One region of the Paenibacillus sp. FSL E2-0151 genome, then DNA from elsewhere that is predicted to be linked to it. Evidence: a T-box and tRNA genes for the amino acid it is inferred to sense, from the RefSeq annotation. Region 1 holds a T-box; the other holds one or more tRNA genes.
The links. A T-box is a leader RNA that pairs with one kind of tRNA and senses whether it is charged. The one in region 1 lies ahead of MHI55_RS24675 (valine--tRNA ligase), so its partner is inferred to be a tRNA-Val.
Positions count from the first base shown of each region.

Region 2: it encodes a tRNA-Val, which carries the amino acid that the T-box ahead of MHI55_RS24675 (valine--tRNA ligase) is inferred to sense. The anticodon was not compared.

Region 1 is NZ_CP150308.1:5,540,149-5,548,301, reverse strand. It holds gene hemB (porphobilinogen synthase) at 1-558, shown strand, start outside; gene hemL (glutamate-1-semialdehyde 2,1-aminomutase) at 585-1,889, shown strand; gene MHI55_RS24685 (RluA family pseudouridine synthase) at 1,886-2,794, shown strand; gene MHI55_RS24680 (LysM peptidoglycan-binding domain-containing protein) at 3,161-4,744, shown strand; T-box leader at 4,900-5,181, shown strand; gene MHI55_RS24675 (valine--tRNA ligase) at 5,243-7,909, shown strand; gene MHI55_RS24670 (folylpolyglutamate synthase/dihydrofolate synthase family protein) at 7,988-8,153, shown strand, end outside.
Region 2 is NZ_CP150308.1:4,756,543-4,764,695, reverse strand. It holds gene MHI55_RS21445 (hypothetical protein) at 1-120, shown strand, start outside; gene MHI55_RS21440 (DUF3892 domain-containing protein) at 541-777, opposite strand; gene MHI55_RS21435 (GNAT family N-acetyltransferase) at 890-1,333, opposite strand; gene MHI55_RS21430 (hypothetical protein) at 1,572-1,754, opposite strand; tRNA gene MHI55_RS21425 (tRNA-Val) at 1,974-2,046, shown strand; gene MHI55_RS21420 (M1 family metallopeptidase) at 2,234-4,444, shown strand; gene MHI55_RS21415 (hypothetical protein) at 4,627-4,899, shown strand; gene MHI55_RS21410 (hypothetical protein) at 4,886-5,884, shown strand; gene MHI55_RS21405 (hypothetical protein) at 5,887-6,573, shown strand; gene MHI55_RS21400 (organic hydroperoxide resistance protein) at 6,988-7,407, shown strand; gene MHI55_RS21395 (hypothetical protein) at 7,550-7,729, shown strand.

The DNA of each region.
Region 1 (8,153 bases):
GACGAATCACTGGATCTACTCGTGCAAACGGCAGTGTCTCAAGCCAAAGCAGGAGCGGACATTATTGCACCATCCAACATGATGGATGGATTTGTACAAGCGATCCGCGCGGGGCTGGATGAGAATGGATTCAGTCACATTCCGATCATGTCTTACTCTGTTAAATATGCATCCGCATTCTATGGTCCATTCCGTGAAGCTGCGGATTCCACACCACAATTCGGAGACCGCAAGTCATATCAGATGGACCCGGCGAACGCGCGTGAAGCCTTGCGTGAAGCAGAGACGGATGTGCTCGAAGGAGCGGATATGCTAATGGTTAAACCTTCGCTGTCCTATCTTGATGTCATGCGTACGATTAAGGATCAATTTGATCTTCCGCTTGTTGCCTATAATGTAAGTGGCGAGTATGCCATGGTGAAGGCGGCGGCGATTCAAGGCTGGATCGATGAGAAAAAAGTTGCCATGGAAATCCTGCTCAGCATGAAACGCGCAGGTGCAGATATGATCATTACCTACTACGGAAAAGACGCTTCACGCTGGTTGGCTGAGAAATAAAATAAATTACATTGAGGAGGATATTCATGACTGCACAACAAGGTAATCGTCGCAATGATGAGCGCTCACGCAGCGCGTTTGAGGAAGCGAAGCAGTACATACCCGGGGGTGTGAACAGCCCTGTACGCGCATTCAAATCGGTGGGACTTACTCCGATCTATGCAGAGCGCGGTGAAGGGTCCAAAATCTACGATATTGATGGCAATGTTTTTATTGACTATGTGGGATCGTGGGGCCCACTCATTATGGGACATGCACACCCTGACGTTGTAGAAGCTTTGCGTGAGACAGCCCTCAAAGGAACAAGCTTTGGTGCGCCTACCTTGCTGGAGACCGAGATGGCAAAACTGGTCTGTGAGCGTGTACCTTCTATCGATATCGTGCGGATGGTTAATTCCGGTACGGAAGCAACGATGAGTGCCATTCGACTGGCACGCGGGGTAACCGGACGCAGTAAAATTCTGAAGTTTGAAGGATCATATCATGGACATGCAGACAGCTTGCTGATCAAGGCTGGCTCAGGTGTTGCAACGCTGGGTCTTCCAGATAGTCCAGGCGTGCCTGAAGGCGTAGCTGTGAATACCATTACGGTGCCTTATAACGATCTGGAGTCCGTGAGACTTGCTTTTGAACGTTATGGTGAAGAACTGGCCGCTGTTATTGTGGAGCCTGTGGCAGGTAACATGGGGGTTGTTCCTCCGGCTTCCGGTTTCCTTGAAGGGCTGCGCAGTTTGACGACCCAATATGGCAGCCTGCTTATTTTTGACGAAGTCATGACCGGTTTCCGCGTAGGGTTGAACTGTGCTCAGGGACGGTATGGGGTTACACCTGACCTGACTTGTCTGGGTAAAGTTATCGGTGGCGGCCTCCCGGTTGGCGCTTATGGTGGTCGTCGGGATCTGATGGAACAGATTGCTCCAACAGGACCAATCTATCAGGCAGGTACATTGAGCGGGAATCCGCTGGCTATGGCAGCAGGGTATACAACGCTCAAATTGTTAACACCAGAGGTCTATGACCGTCTGGAGACATTGTCTGCACGTCTGCAAGCCGGATTCGAGAAAAATGCAGCTGAGACGGGTATTGCGATAACCATTAACCGTGTGGGTTCCATGGTTTGTCCATTCTTCAGTGCCGTTCCAGTAACCAATTATGATATTGCCAAAGAAAGCAATCTGGATCAATTCCGTCGTTATTTTGCGGCCATGATTGATCAAGGTGTGAGTGTTGCGCCTTCGCAATACGAAGGTATGTTTGTCTCTGGTGTGCACACGGAGCAGGATATTGACGATACGATTGAGGCGAATCGTAAAGCTCTTCAATCGCTATGACCATCAAAAGTTGGAAACGCCGCGGGGAATGGCTTGAGCTGATGCCAGGGAAAGCCGTAACAGGCAGCTCGGACAAACCGATGGCTGCAGAGCAATGGTTATTGTCTGAACTTCAGTTTCCGGAGAAACTGCTCCGTCAGTTAAAAGCAAACCAAGGAATACAACTTGCAGGGGACCGGCTTCGGCTGGCCCTTTTTGCGTCCCAGCCAATCGATGTTGAGCCACGCTGGGCTGATGTGGATGTATTGTATGAGGATGATTTTTGTCTGGTTATGCACAAACCGGCAGGCATGAAACTGCATCCAGATGGAAGCCGTACCGATCAGGCCATCACGCTGGATCATGTGGTTGCCTCTTATTACGAAATGAACGGAATCCAGGCGAGCGTTCGCCATGTTCATCGACTGGATGAGGATACAACCGGACCTGTCCTGTATGCCAAAAATGCTTTTGCCCTCGCCAAACTGGATGAAGCGATGCGTCGCAAAGAGATTGGCCGCCATTATGTAGCCATTGCAGGTGGACATATCCCCCTTGAACTCCACAAAATTGATGCTCCGATTGGCAAGGATAGACATCACAAGCAGCGCAGACGTGTCTCGGAAGGTGGACAGGAAGCTGTTACTCATGTGGAGACCGTCGAAGTGTGGGAAAGAGCAACCCTTGTACGATTAAAGCTGGATACAGGACGAACACACCAAATTCGTGTACACCTGAGTTACGCGGGACACCCGCTCATTGGTGATGCGTTGTATGGAGGTAGAGCGGATGCCATTGGGCGACAAGCACTTCATGGAGAGTTGCTTAAGTTTAGTCATCCTTTAACCGGAGCGATGATTGAAGTGAACGACCCATGGCCGTCCGATTTCACACAATTGGCAGAGCGTGAGCGTCAAAATTATTAATACACTATATAAGTTCGACTAACTATTTACACGAAAACGGAAAGGACAGAAACAACCAGAAGAAGTAAAGCGTTCGCCTAAAAGCTTTCTGAAAGAAAGCTACTTCGGAAGCCTAAGCTATCCCCGGGTTTTCCCTTTATAAAAAGGAATGAAAAAAATCTGGGGATAACAGCGATCAGAAGGTTGTTCTGTCATTGGAGTGACAGTGTAAATAACCATGAGTTGAACATATATAGCAAGGTTTTTCAAAAGGTGGCATGCTCCTCTCATTCAAGGCATATAGATGGGGTAACGAAGGATTTGGACCATGGATCAGTCCCATGAGAAGGATCATGGTGAACATATGCCGAAAGGAGGACGCCACCTTTGTTGAATCAACCTTATGGTTTGCGGTTCGATATTTATGAGCGCGTTCATTTGTCTGAGGGAGTTCCTGCGATTGAGGAATTGGAGGAGATTGAACTATACCCACGCATTCAAGTCATAGGGCAGGATGATCATGCCACATTAAGAGGGCATCTTTTACTTACAGGTGCGTACAGAGGAGAAAATGAGGCTTCAGAGGAGCTCAAACATTTCATTCCCGTGGAGATCACAGTGCCGCTGAACCGGGTCAGATCGATTGAAGATATTTCCATCGAGATCGAAAATTTTGACGTGGATCTGTTATCCAATCGCAGTCTGAACATTACAGGCGTGTTGTCGCTACGAGGTATCGAAGGTTTTCCTGTTGAAGAGCCACAAGTGTGGTCAGCAGATGAGTTTACAGTTGTTCATTCACCTGATGTTCAGCAACCCAACCGTTCCGATGAAGCAGCACAGGCAGGTAGCGATCCCAACACATTTGCACAAGAGTACCTGCTCCAGCGGAGTGAGGAAGAGAGACTTGCGAATGCAGCAGAACTTGCATATGGTGCTCCGGAATTCGCTGACCTGTCCACAAGGGAAGAGACATTAAGGAATAGCGAAGAATGGCAGCAGGATTATGCGAATGCGTCATCCGCAGAGCCACTTCAATCTGAGGAGCTAAGTGCGGAGTACGCTAACGAAAACAGACAACCTGATGCAAATGAAGATCCCGCATCTCTGACAGCGAATGGAGATGAATTGGCATCTCATGAGCAATACAGCGAACCTTCTCCGATCTCGTCATTTATGGCTGAGACCGCAGATCGATTAGCTTCTTACCCTGAGTCGGAACCATTGTTGCCTCTGGAAGATGAGTCTTCGGGTTGGTCCGAGCCTTCCGTGGATGCATTGCCTGCGAACTCGAGAAGTGCAGATCAAGCAGTCTCAGAGCCTACTGCTCAATCATCTAATGAGTTGGCATCACCGGATGTACCGGACGCACCAGAGGTATGGCACTTCGAATCCGCGAGATCTGTACCTCAGCAGGAGAATCAGGCAGTTGCCGATGTCCCGGGCGAATCACAGGCGGAGAACTGGCAAGGTGTATTTGCTTCGTCCGAACCAGGCAACGCTGAGGAAGACCGGCCGTCTTTTGAAGCGACTGGGGTAGACGAGTTCGTACAGAACGAAGCATTTGTTCCTGAACCTGTGGCTGAGACGGAAGACAAGCCGGAGCTGAAGGTTGCTTTTGGCAGCAAAAAAGAATCCGCACCACGGCAAGAAGAGGGCGTAGGTATCTCTTCTTTGTTATCCTCCGGTAGAGCGGCACGCGATGCTGAAGTGGAGCGAGGCGATGAGGTTCCTGCGGGTGTGGTACAGGAAGAAACGTATCCAGCTGATGATGTGGAATGGAAGAACCTGTTCCTGGGAACGATCGTGGACCAGACCCCGTTCCGCAAGGTGAAACTTTGCATCGTTCAGCGAGAAGATACACTGGATGCTATTGCAGATCGATATCAATTGAGCACGAGGGAACTTCAGTTGTATAACCGATTATCTGAGCAGGTTGTGGAAGAAGGTCAGATATTGTACATCCCTTAATCCGTAGTTAAAGCCTTCGTTACGACCCGTGATCCCCTTGAGGATTGCGGGTTTTTGCATGATTCGTCCTAAACCTGCATTCCAGCGCTCTTTATCCGCTGTTGTCAGGTTGACTATCGCGCACGAGCAAGGTATGATGTGTGTAGGTTTTTTGAAGAACAACGTGGAACGGGAGTAGTAGACAGTATGACCTTTCAGAGAGTGGAATTGCAGCGCTGTGAGATTCCGCAGGAACCAACTGATCGAAGTCGCCCGGGAGTTGCCTGTTTGAATACAAGGGATGAATGAGATCTATCGTCATTTATTTCTGAGGTAGGATGGGCCGGTAGCAGCCGTTATCTGCTTGAAGTGTCACGTCATGTACAGAGGGTGAAGTCTATCTTGCTGTAGGCGTGAAACAAAGGTGGTACCGCGAAAGCTAACCTTTCGTCCTTTGATGGATGAAAGGTTTTTTTTGTTTTTTTTGGCGAAGATGATGAAGTAACGGAGGAATGACACATGTCTGAGGAAAAAAAATCAGCTGCAACAGAAATGCCGACCACTTACGATCCTAAGGCGGCAGAGGATAAATGGTACTCCACCTGGATGGAGCGTGGATATTTCAAAGCCGGTCAACGTAAAGATGCCGAGCCGTATACAATTGTAATTCCACCCCCAAATGTGACCGGGATGCTGCACATTGGGCATGCGCTCGATTTTACACTGCAGGATATTCTGATCCGCACCAAACGGATGCAAGGTTATGACGCACTGTGGCTTCCGGGTTCCGACCATGCAGGTATTGCTACTCAAACCAAAGTGGAGCAGAAGCTGCGTGAAGAAGGTCTGACTCGTTATGATCTGGGACGTGACAAGTTTCTGGAGAAAGTATGGGACTGGAAAGATCAATATGCCACTACCATTCGTCAACAATGGGGCAAAATGGGATTGTCGCTTGATTACTCACGTGAACGTTTTACGCTGGATGAAGGTCTGTCCCAAGCGGTTCGCAAAGTATTTGTTCAACTGTATGAAAAAGGCCTTATTTACCGAGGCAAACGCATCATTAACTGGGACCCGGTGAACCGGACAGCTCTGTCCGACATTGAGGTTGAATATAAAGAGGTTCAGGGTCACCTGTACCATCTGCGGTACCCACTCAAAGACGGAAGTGGCTACGTTACAGTGGCAACAACGCGTCCTGAAACGATGCTGGGTGATACAGCGGTTGCTGTTCATCCGAAAGATGAGCGTTATGCAGATATGATTGGTAAAGTACTTGTACTGCCTATCATTGGACGCGAAATTCCAATTATCGCTGATGATTATGTGGATAAAGAGTTTGGAAGTGGTGCAGTTAAAATCACGCCTGCGCATGATCCAAATGACTTTGAAGTAGGTCTTCGTCATGATCTGCCTCAGATTACGGTAATGGATGAGAGCGGCACAATGAATGCTGAGGCAGGCAAGTATCAGGGACTGGACCGCAGTGACTGCCGCAAGCAGATTGTTGCTGACTTGAAAGAGCAGGGCGTATTGATCAACATTGAGGATCACACGCATCAGGTTGGACACAGTGAGCGTACCGGAGCTGTTGTTGAGCCGTATCTGTCTACACAGTGGTTCGTTGAGATGAAGCCACTTGCAGAGAGAGCGATCAAGAAACAACAGAGCGGCGAAGGGGTTAATTTTGTTCCAGATCGTTTTGAGAAAACCTATCTGAACTGGATCGAGAACGTTCGTGACTGGTGTATTTCCCGTCAACTGTGGTGGGGACATCGTATTCCTGCCTGGTATGATGAAGAAACGGGTGAAATCATCGTATCTGCTGAAGATCCGACGACACTGCCAGAGAATGCTGGACGCAAGCTCAGACAGGACGAAGACGTACTCGATACTTGGTTTAGCTCCGGCTTATGGCCGTTCTCCACATTGGGCTGGCCGGAAGATACGGAAGATCTGCAACGTTATTATCCGACAAGTGTACTTGTGACAGGGTATGACATCATATATTTCTGGGTTGCACGTATGATCTTCACTGCATTGGAATTCACCGATGAGATTCCGTTCAAGGATGTGCTGATGCATGGTCTTGTTCGTGACGCAGATGGACGCAAAATGTCCAAATCATTAGGCAACGGTGTAGATCCGTTAGATGTGATTGAGAAATACGGCGCAGATGCGATGCGTTACATGATCTCAACCAGCAGCACGCCAGGTCAGGATCTGCGTTTCCGTTGGGAACGGGTGGAGCAGGCTCGTAACTTTGCCAACAAGATCTGGAATGCTTCGCGCTTTGCATTGATGAATCTGGAAGGATTCACCTATGAGGAACGTGACATTAGCGGAGAGCTTGGTACAGCGGATTATTGGATTTTGCACCGTCTTAACGAAACTTCCCGCGATATTACGCGTCTAATCGAAGCGTATGAATTTGGGGAAACGGGCCGTGTGCTGTATAACTTTATCTGGGATGACCTGTGTGACTGGTACATTGAGTTTGCGAAACTGTCCTTCTACGGAGAAGATCCGATTGCCAAGAAGAAAACACAATCCGTGCTGGCTTATGTACTGGATCAGACGATGCGCCTGATTCATCCGTTCATGCCATACATCTCTGAAGAGATCTGGCAGCATCTGCCACATGAAGGTGAGACGATTACGTTGGCATCTTGGCCGGTATACGATCCTGCTCTTGAGAACCCAGAGGCTGTTGCCGAGATGAACCTGCTCATGGATACCATTCGTGCGGTTCGGAACATTCGTGCAGAAGTGAACGTGCCGATGAGTAAAAAGATCGAATTGATGGTCAAAGCAAACAGTGCTGAGACGTCCAGCATCATTGAGCGTAACAGCCATTACATCAAACGGTTCTGTAATACGTCCGAGTTCGATAGTGGGCTGGATTTAAACTCACCGGATAAGGCAATGACTGCGATCATTACGGGGGCAGAACTATACTTGCCGCTCGCAGGTCTTATTGATATCGAGCAGGAAGTGGCTCGTTTGGAGAAAGAGTTGGAGAACCTTGAGGGCGAAGTTCTCCGTGTAGAGAAAAAGCTGGCGAACGAAGGCTTTGTTGCCAAAGCTCCTGCCAAAGTTATTGAGGAAGAGCGCGCCAAGCAAGCAGATTATTCCGATAAACGGGATAAAGTGATTGCACGAATCAAGGAACTTAAAGGTTAATATATGTGGGTCGGATGGAGAGCCATTATGCCATCCGGCCGCTTTTTTCACTCAAACTCGGGACCGAAGGTGAATCAGATGACGGAATTAGACGGGACAGATGCAGCAGCTCCTTTACTTACGTACAACGAGGCCGTGGACTGGATCAATGGCCTTATTCCTTTTGGCATCCGACCTGGATTGGAACGAATCGAGAGTCTGATGTCCATGTTAGGCAATCCACACCAACGTCTCAAATTTATTC
Region 2 (8,153 bases), 780 kb from region 1:
TGGGAGAACCGGTCTACTCTGGAAGGGATACAGATTTTGCAGGCATGGGAACAGGTACAACAGCCGATTCGCAAAAGCCAACCTTCCGGTGATTCCGTAAAATATTTTACGGACTACTAGGGTGTTCTCAAACTTAAGCAAGCTATAAGATAGTTGGATGTCAGTATCTAAACAGTCTTGAAGTCCAAGTTGGCTGATCCTGGCGAATGAGTAGATAATTTTCTGAGGAACACAGGACGTCTTATTTGGCCTTCCGCTCCTCTTTTCAAATTGTAAGAAACATCAGACACCTTGTTTCCCGATATTCCCTGACAAAAACGCTATAAAAGGCCAAAAATTCTGATATAAAGTGTCTCAGATTCCTTAGATTTCTAAGGGGGCTTCAAATCCTTGAATAAGACGCCTCAGATTCGTTACCGCTCGTGGGCCTGAGTTCGGCTTTCAGTAGGTTTGAAGACACCCTCCAGTGAACAAGAAAACGCCAACCCGGGTAACCGGATCGGCGCTTATTGTGTCACATGTACGACATGTGCATCTATTTTAGAAATGGGGAAGTTGGTCCAGGTTGTTGGTTGGGTCACCGTCGGCATCTCCGCGAATGTACATTTCGCCATCCTTGCCTTTAAATACATTCACACCGGCAATAGCACCAGCTTTTACTTCTGCAAGTGCCTGCTGATAATCCAGTACACGTCCTGCTGAAGTCTGAAAAGCTGTCAGGTCACCGTCACCATTTTTCTGTACGGCTGTGAAACTCTCGCGTGTTGTTTGAACCATGATGTCACACTCTCCTTATATGACGAGATAGGAATCTGCTTACCTGATTAGCCTATCCGAATTCATCGGAAGTATGCACCATATGCTGATAAGACCTGCCAACGTCGAGGTTTTACAAGCTCTTTCTCATACGAACATGCAGAATATCTGCATCATAAAAAGGTTCTTCCGAAATCACTTCATAACCCAGTTTTTCATAGAATTTCTGTGCCTGACACTGTGCATCCAGTACAGAATAGGATAAGCCGAGTTCACGTGCCAGCTCCTCCATCGCGAGCAGAAGCACACGTCCATAACCAAATGAACGATGAGATTCAAGCACTGCGATCCGCTGCATTTTGGCCGTATCCTTGCTGTAATAGATCAGACGTCCTGTGGCTACAGCTTGGCCATCCGTACTTAACAATACATGATGCACATCCGGGCTGATGACATCATATTGATCAATCTCAATCTCGGCAGGCACCTGTTGCTCGATCACAAAAACGTGATGGCGAATTCCCAAGGCTTGCTCCAGTTGTTCTTCTGTCGATACATAACTAATCTCAGCTGCCAATTCCATTCCTTCTTTCTGCTCTTGCGCGACATATCAGACTGAATTATACAAAAAAATGTTTTTCCTGTATAGTGAAGTCTGGAACATATTGGGAGAGGAGGGGGTAGTGATGGGCATGACAGGCATCATGGTAATTACATTGCTAATGTCGGCGGGAATGATTACTCTGTTGTATTACGTTACGAAGAAAGCATACTCACGCAAGTGGGATGAAGACGAGTAATTCACCTGTTAACCTTCACGGCAAGACTTCACTGCTTCCTCGTGGAGAATATACATCTTGAATTACAGATTTGGAGTATACGTCCAGCCAGACCGGCAGAGACTCACCATTTTCATTGGGCTGTTGTAATTGTTGGAATTGTACCGTATGTTCATCCTTCTCCAAGCTGCAACCAGTAACGGTTGTAATGAGAATCATAAGCCCAGCAAAGAGAAAGAAGCATTTGGTGAATGTACATTTATTGGATTTTGACCGTTTTGTTATGTTTCTCATAGGGAATTCACCTCGTTGTAGAAATGGTAATCTTTCCTTTATTGTGCACCATTTCGGGTGATTTATAACCAAATAAATCATTGACAATGAACACGGTTACTTGATATGATACTGTTACTTGATTGGGAAACAGTTATATATCATGATCTGTTAGCTCAGCTGGGAGAGCACTATCTTGACAGGGTAGGGGTCAGTGGTTCGAGCCCACTACAGATCATACACGAGAAGCCTTACATTGTAAGGCTTCTTTTCTTTTTTACATACAAACATGAATGCGATTTGCGATAGTTTCAGTTTCTCTTCCTCTTTTTAAACAAAACTTAAATAAAACATAAATTCAGCGTAAGGTTCGTCTTCTATACTTGGTTCTGAGGTCAACATAGAACAGGAGAAGGAGAGAACTTATGAATTATTCAAGTCCATTTACATCAAAGTTAGCCAGAGTAGGGATCGCGGGTACACTGGCTTTAATACTGGCAACAAGCCCACTTGCCAACATGGGGGTTGTTGCCGCGGAAGCAGACCCAGCACCTGTATCTACGAAGATACATAACACACAGAAAGACTCTCTAGAGCAGACCCCGATTCAATACCAGATCCAGGCTCGATTAAATGAGAAGGACATGACGATCCAGGGGAGCGAGAAGGTAACGTACCGCAACACAAGCAAGGATGCACTCCAGCAGCTGGTTCTTCATACATATGCTGATGCAAACCTCTCCAAATCTACACAGGCGAGCATGTACCAACAGCATAATGAGAAGATTAGTGAAGATCACCCTGAGAAGACAGCGGAGGACTTTCTGGGTGGCATCGATATTCAGGCTGTAACAGCAGATAGCCAATCGCTGGACTTCCATAAGGAAAACCAAGCGTTGACCGTGCAGTTGAAAGAGCCCGTTCAACCAGGCGAATCGGTATCTTTCCAACTGGAGTTTCAGTTGAATATACCCTATGGCTCACAGCGAGTTTCCTACTACAAAGACATGATCAATGGTGCACACTGGTTCCCGGTGATGTCTGTATACGACGAGGTTGAGCATCAATGGAACAAGGCACGGTATAGTCAAACATTTGAGAGTGATTATTACACCTCATCGGACTTTGAAGTTCAATTCAATGTTCCTGATGAGTATCAGGTAGCCATGCCGGGTACGATCACCACTCAAAACAGTACAGAACATGGTCGTAAAGTTGTTTCTGCTGTGGCCCAGAACACAAGGGAGTTTGTGTTCTTTGCTAGCCCAAATCTTCAAGTGGAGAGTGTTACTCGTAACGGTCTGACGGTGGAATACTATTATTACAACGATGATCCATCCAAGAAAAAGATAGTTGACCGCTACATTAATCAGGCATTCAAGGTCATCGATTTCTATAGTGAGAAATATGGCAAGTATCCCTATCCAGAGTTCCGAATTGTCGAGACGTATGTACAAGGCGTTGCCGTGGAGTATGCGAGGCTCATCCAGATGGGACAGATTCAAAATGGTGCTGTTCCAGAAGAAGATACAACATTTGTTCATGAAATAGCGCATCAGTGGTTCCATGCATTGATCGGTAATAATTCGGAGACAGAATCCTTCCTGGATGAAGGCTTTGCTGATTTCTCGATGGTGTATTTTGCCGAGAAACAGGGAGATAAGCTAAATGGATTCAGATCCATACAGTTTGATACTGCGCCCGTAGATATGGCGATTGCGTCAACAAACGATGAAGCTGGGGATTTGGCAAGTTTGGTATATTATCAGAAGGGGCGACAAGCGATCTATCAGCTTTACCGTTCCGTCGGTGAAGAGAAATTTGACGAGTTGATGAGGACATATTTCAAACGCTACGTGTACCAAAATGCAACGATAGAGGGGCTGCTTCAAACCATTGAAGATGTGCTTGGTAAAGAAATACGTTCAGAAATGCAGATGGCCCTATATCAGCCTGATTTTGTCTTAAAGCCGGAATACCAACTATCACAAGAAGAGACCGCCGCCTATGTGCATAATGTCTTACAAGTGCAATATCAGGCTGTCATGGGTATGGTTCCTAATCTGCCTTATGAAGTGATGAATCGATTGATGGACAAAGCCCTTCAAGGCGAGGAATTAACCATTGTGCTCAGCGATCAGGTGAGTAAACTTACAACTAAACAGCAGGAAGATATGGTTAATCAGTTGACCGGATTCCTTGATATGACTGGTATGAGATACGACATTATAAGGGATCGCAAGGAACTGAAGCAAAAGATGAAAAAAGAGATCGGCAACAGCAACCTTATTGTCATTGGCAATGCCAAGTCAAACGGATTGGTGCAGGCTTTAAAACTTAACATTATCGACCGGACGAAACAGACGGGTTTTCCTTGGAAGAATACCATGAATCAACCTCTCACGGCTGGTGCATATGTTATCAAACATCCCTATAACCAGAATCGATTGATGCTTCATTATTTCTGGAATGAGGATCATCTGAGTGATGAGGCATTTGAAGCTTTTAAGCTGAAAATACAGGAGTCTATCGGCTTCACTAACGACTTTTACCAGTACTATGTATTGGATAACCAAGGCAAGGAGAAATCCAATAAAAAAATTGCGAATCCCATATCTTCACTTTTTGCGGAGTAATAAGGAATTGGTTTTGCAGTTTCTTCGTTCAAACAGGTTAGCCAATTTGTATTGGTTAGCCTGTTTATGTTTTATATGAAAACCAGACTTAGAATAATAGGCTGTAAGATGGGCATAATGCTTTAACACAAAGGCAACTTCATGAATATACTTATCGGGAGAAAACAATAGGAGGGATTAATATGAAGGATCAACATTATCCGGGCGTACCAATGAAAGGGACAGTTGCTGATTACAACTGTAAAGGAAATAAAGGAATGAACAAAATGAAAGCGTATTCATATAATGCTAGAATTTGTCCTATCCTTTGTGTTACTCAGGAGCCGGTTGCGAATGAGGGTAATGTTGTTGATTTTTCAATCCTATTAAAGGACACTTCGGATGTTTTATATTCGCGACCGGTAAATGGTAATACCCTGCTCACGAAGGAGTTGAGTTTCCATGTCTATGACTGATAATATTGCTCAGACAGCACTCGACGCAGCGATGAAGGCAAATAGGGCCGTTGCGCCTTATGATTATTGCGATGCAGAAACCAGACGGATGTACACGCCTCAATTTGATAAAAAAATGGACAATCCTATGTACACCGCTGCAATGGCGGGCCTTCAATCGATCTATTGGTTTCGGGCGATCAAAGTGAAGGGGCTTATCCCTGATGCAAAAGCAGATTATTATGCTACGTATTCTACCAATCATAATCACATCGGAGGAATTGGACTAGCCTACTCGAACAGCCCGACAGGACCATGGAACAAACACGGACAGGTGTATCTCGATACTGTGGTTGGGAATTCGACGGAAACTCCATTTGTGATCTGGAACGATGAAGAACAATTGTTCTTTATGTATTATCAACAAAACGGACTGGGGATCAATCAATCGACGGCACTTGCGACCTCTGTAGACATGATTAACTGGACAAGAGTGGGTTTGATTTTGGACAAACCTCCCGGGTTCCCAGGTGATGGTCATACCGGTTACTTCTCGTGTTTCAGAAATGGCGGCAAATGGATCGGTTTCTCGGTGATGGGCGGTGGTGACTTTGGCCGTAAATGTATCTGGCATTCACATGACGGACGTAGCTGGTTAGCTGATGCAAGACCATTAATGGGTGGGAATGATGCCACTTTAACTGCGGGAGAAAACATTTCGAGATCCAATGCTGGTGTATTTATGTACAAAGGGAGCATGTGGTGGCTGGGCATGTTATCGGCTTATGCTTCCGGTGGGGTTACGACTGTAGCTCGGCCTGCCATTGCCAAAATCAGCGCAGACTTTCGTCAACTGCTGGACAAACCTACAGATATATATTTTCCGGCATTGACTTGGGAGACGACCAACATGCAGTCCTTGATGGTGTCCGTTATGGACGGTGTAGTGTACGTGTATTACAATACCGATCATAATATCGGTGTAGCCTATTCGGTGGGGGTGTAGAGATGGTTATACGTGATGCAGCGGGTCAGATTGTGCCCTTTGGAAAGGTTCACAAACAGCTTGTGGCCGATTTTCTTTACGGAACGTTACCGGATTGGGTGGAGGTGGTGGGCACCCCTACGTTTGAGCCTTTGCCCGACAGAGGGACCATAACCGTTACAACACCGACAACGGCAGGAGCCACGGCAGAGTTGAAAATGAGGCATCTGATTGACAGCTCGAAAGTAACCGCAATTGCAATCACTTTGGAAGCGCTACAATTAAACGGGAACATTGGAATCTCAGTTCAGGTTGGCATTAAATCGAAGGATAGCAAGGCCGGAATCACTTTTTTTCAAAACGTAAATCAGAAGTATGGTATGGTCCGTGCCTATAAAACAGATGGAACGTATACGGATTTTAATCAAAACATGGTGTTCTTCACCACACATGGCGTAGCAGGAGATGAAGCACAGAACCGTAAGAATCTCACTGTGTTGCTCTGTACCGGATTACAGTTCTCAGCTGGGTTCGAGAGACCGTCCGTATGGCTTGGTGCGGATGATCAATATGGCGGTGTTGCTGCTGACCTTAGCGGTGGGTTGTTCCAACATGGAGAACTGCAATGTCTTTTAAAACTGACTACAAGTAAGGCCGAGGCCAAGTATTTCAAATGTGCACAGATGAAAGTGGATATCTGGAGTAATTAATCAAACAGGGAAGACGTATGAAGATGAACAAGGTGCATGATTTGAATTGGAATGAGGACGAGGATAAATAGATTATCTGTATGGATCGGTAAAAAGATATACGTGCAGTAATTTGGTACCTAAACACGGACGCTTTGAAAATGAAGTGCAGTGTTTGGGTACCATTTTTATTTAGAGAATGAAGTCAGGCCAAGTTTGGTGGATACAGCTAACAATTCAGAAAGTGCTCTGACTTTAGGTTTGGGCTTGTCCGGGGTTAGAAATGAATTATTCTCCAAACGTGTTTTAAACTATATTTTTTTATAATAACTATTTACATACACAATTTAATTGTGTACAATGTAATTGTTGGTGATACAAATGAGATCAAAATTTAGTCAAAATAAATCTAATCAACTAAAGGAGTTTTCACAAATGAAAACATTATATGAAACAACAGTAATCAATACAGGCGGACGTCAAGGCATCGTACAATCCCCAGATAACGTGTTTATGTTGGATGTTGCTGCACCACCAGAACTCGGAGGACAAGTGACGACAGCTACCAATCCGGAGCAGTTGTTTGCAGCAGGGTATAGTGCTTGTTTTAACTCCGCACTGGAGTTTCAATTGAAGAAACACAAAGTTGAGATTGAAAGAAGTACCGTAGCTGCAACCGTAATGTTGGTGACGGACTCTGAGGATAACGGCGTGAAGCTTCAAGTCGATTTGGAAGTTAAAATCCTTGGTCTGGATGAAGAAACAGCACAGAAGTTTGTGAAACTTGCCCATGACTACTGCCCATATTCCAAAGGAATCAAAGGGAACGTGAATGTTAACGTGGAACTCGCGTAATCACTGATACTATTTGTTGATAAGAAGCCTCCGAGAAATCGGAGGTTTTTTGGTGTTTTATGCATAAAAATCAATTTCACACTCAATTGTGGGTTATAATGGTAGTAAGTTTACACAAAACTGCTGAAAGGGGAATGTACTTATGATGGATTTTAGCAAACCACCCCATGGCTCTGAGACCGATACCCACCGTCAGCGTCATCAGGAGAATGAACAGAAATACCTGTCCGGAGGCAAGGGTATTTGGTATGAAATCAGCAACTGGCTCATTCTCGGAGGTATCCTCCTTGTCATATTTTTATTATTTAAATACGTTTTCTAAATAGACACACAACCGGGCGAATCCCCATATGATGCATTACATCAGTAAGCACTTGGGGAAATGGGGAATCCGGGATGGCAAAGGCAAAAGGTAAGAAAGCTCCCGCATTAAAGAGTGATAAAATACGTGTATCCATGAAGTTGGTCACATCGGATGTATGCGAGAGATGTAAGACACCATGTACACGAGGTATGGATTACGCTGCACGTATGAGAATTGAAGGGGCTTTAGGCAAGGGCGTTCCCTGTATATTGACCCGCCATACTTCTTCATAAACTCTTCGTATAATCCCGTATATATAACAATTATAGATCAGGGGCATCCTTTAATGAGGATCGCCTCTTTTTGTGCATTCCAAGGGGTGGAAAAAATTCTGGATAAAAAATGAAAAATGATGAAAAACAGCGCAACTTTGTGGATGAAT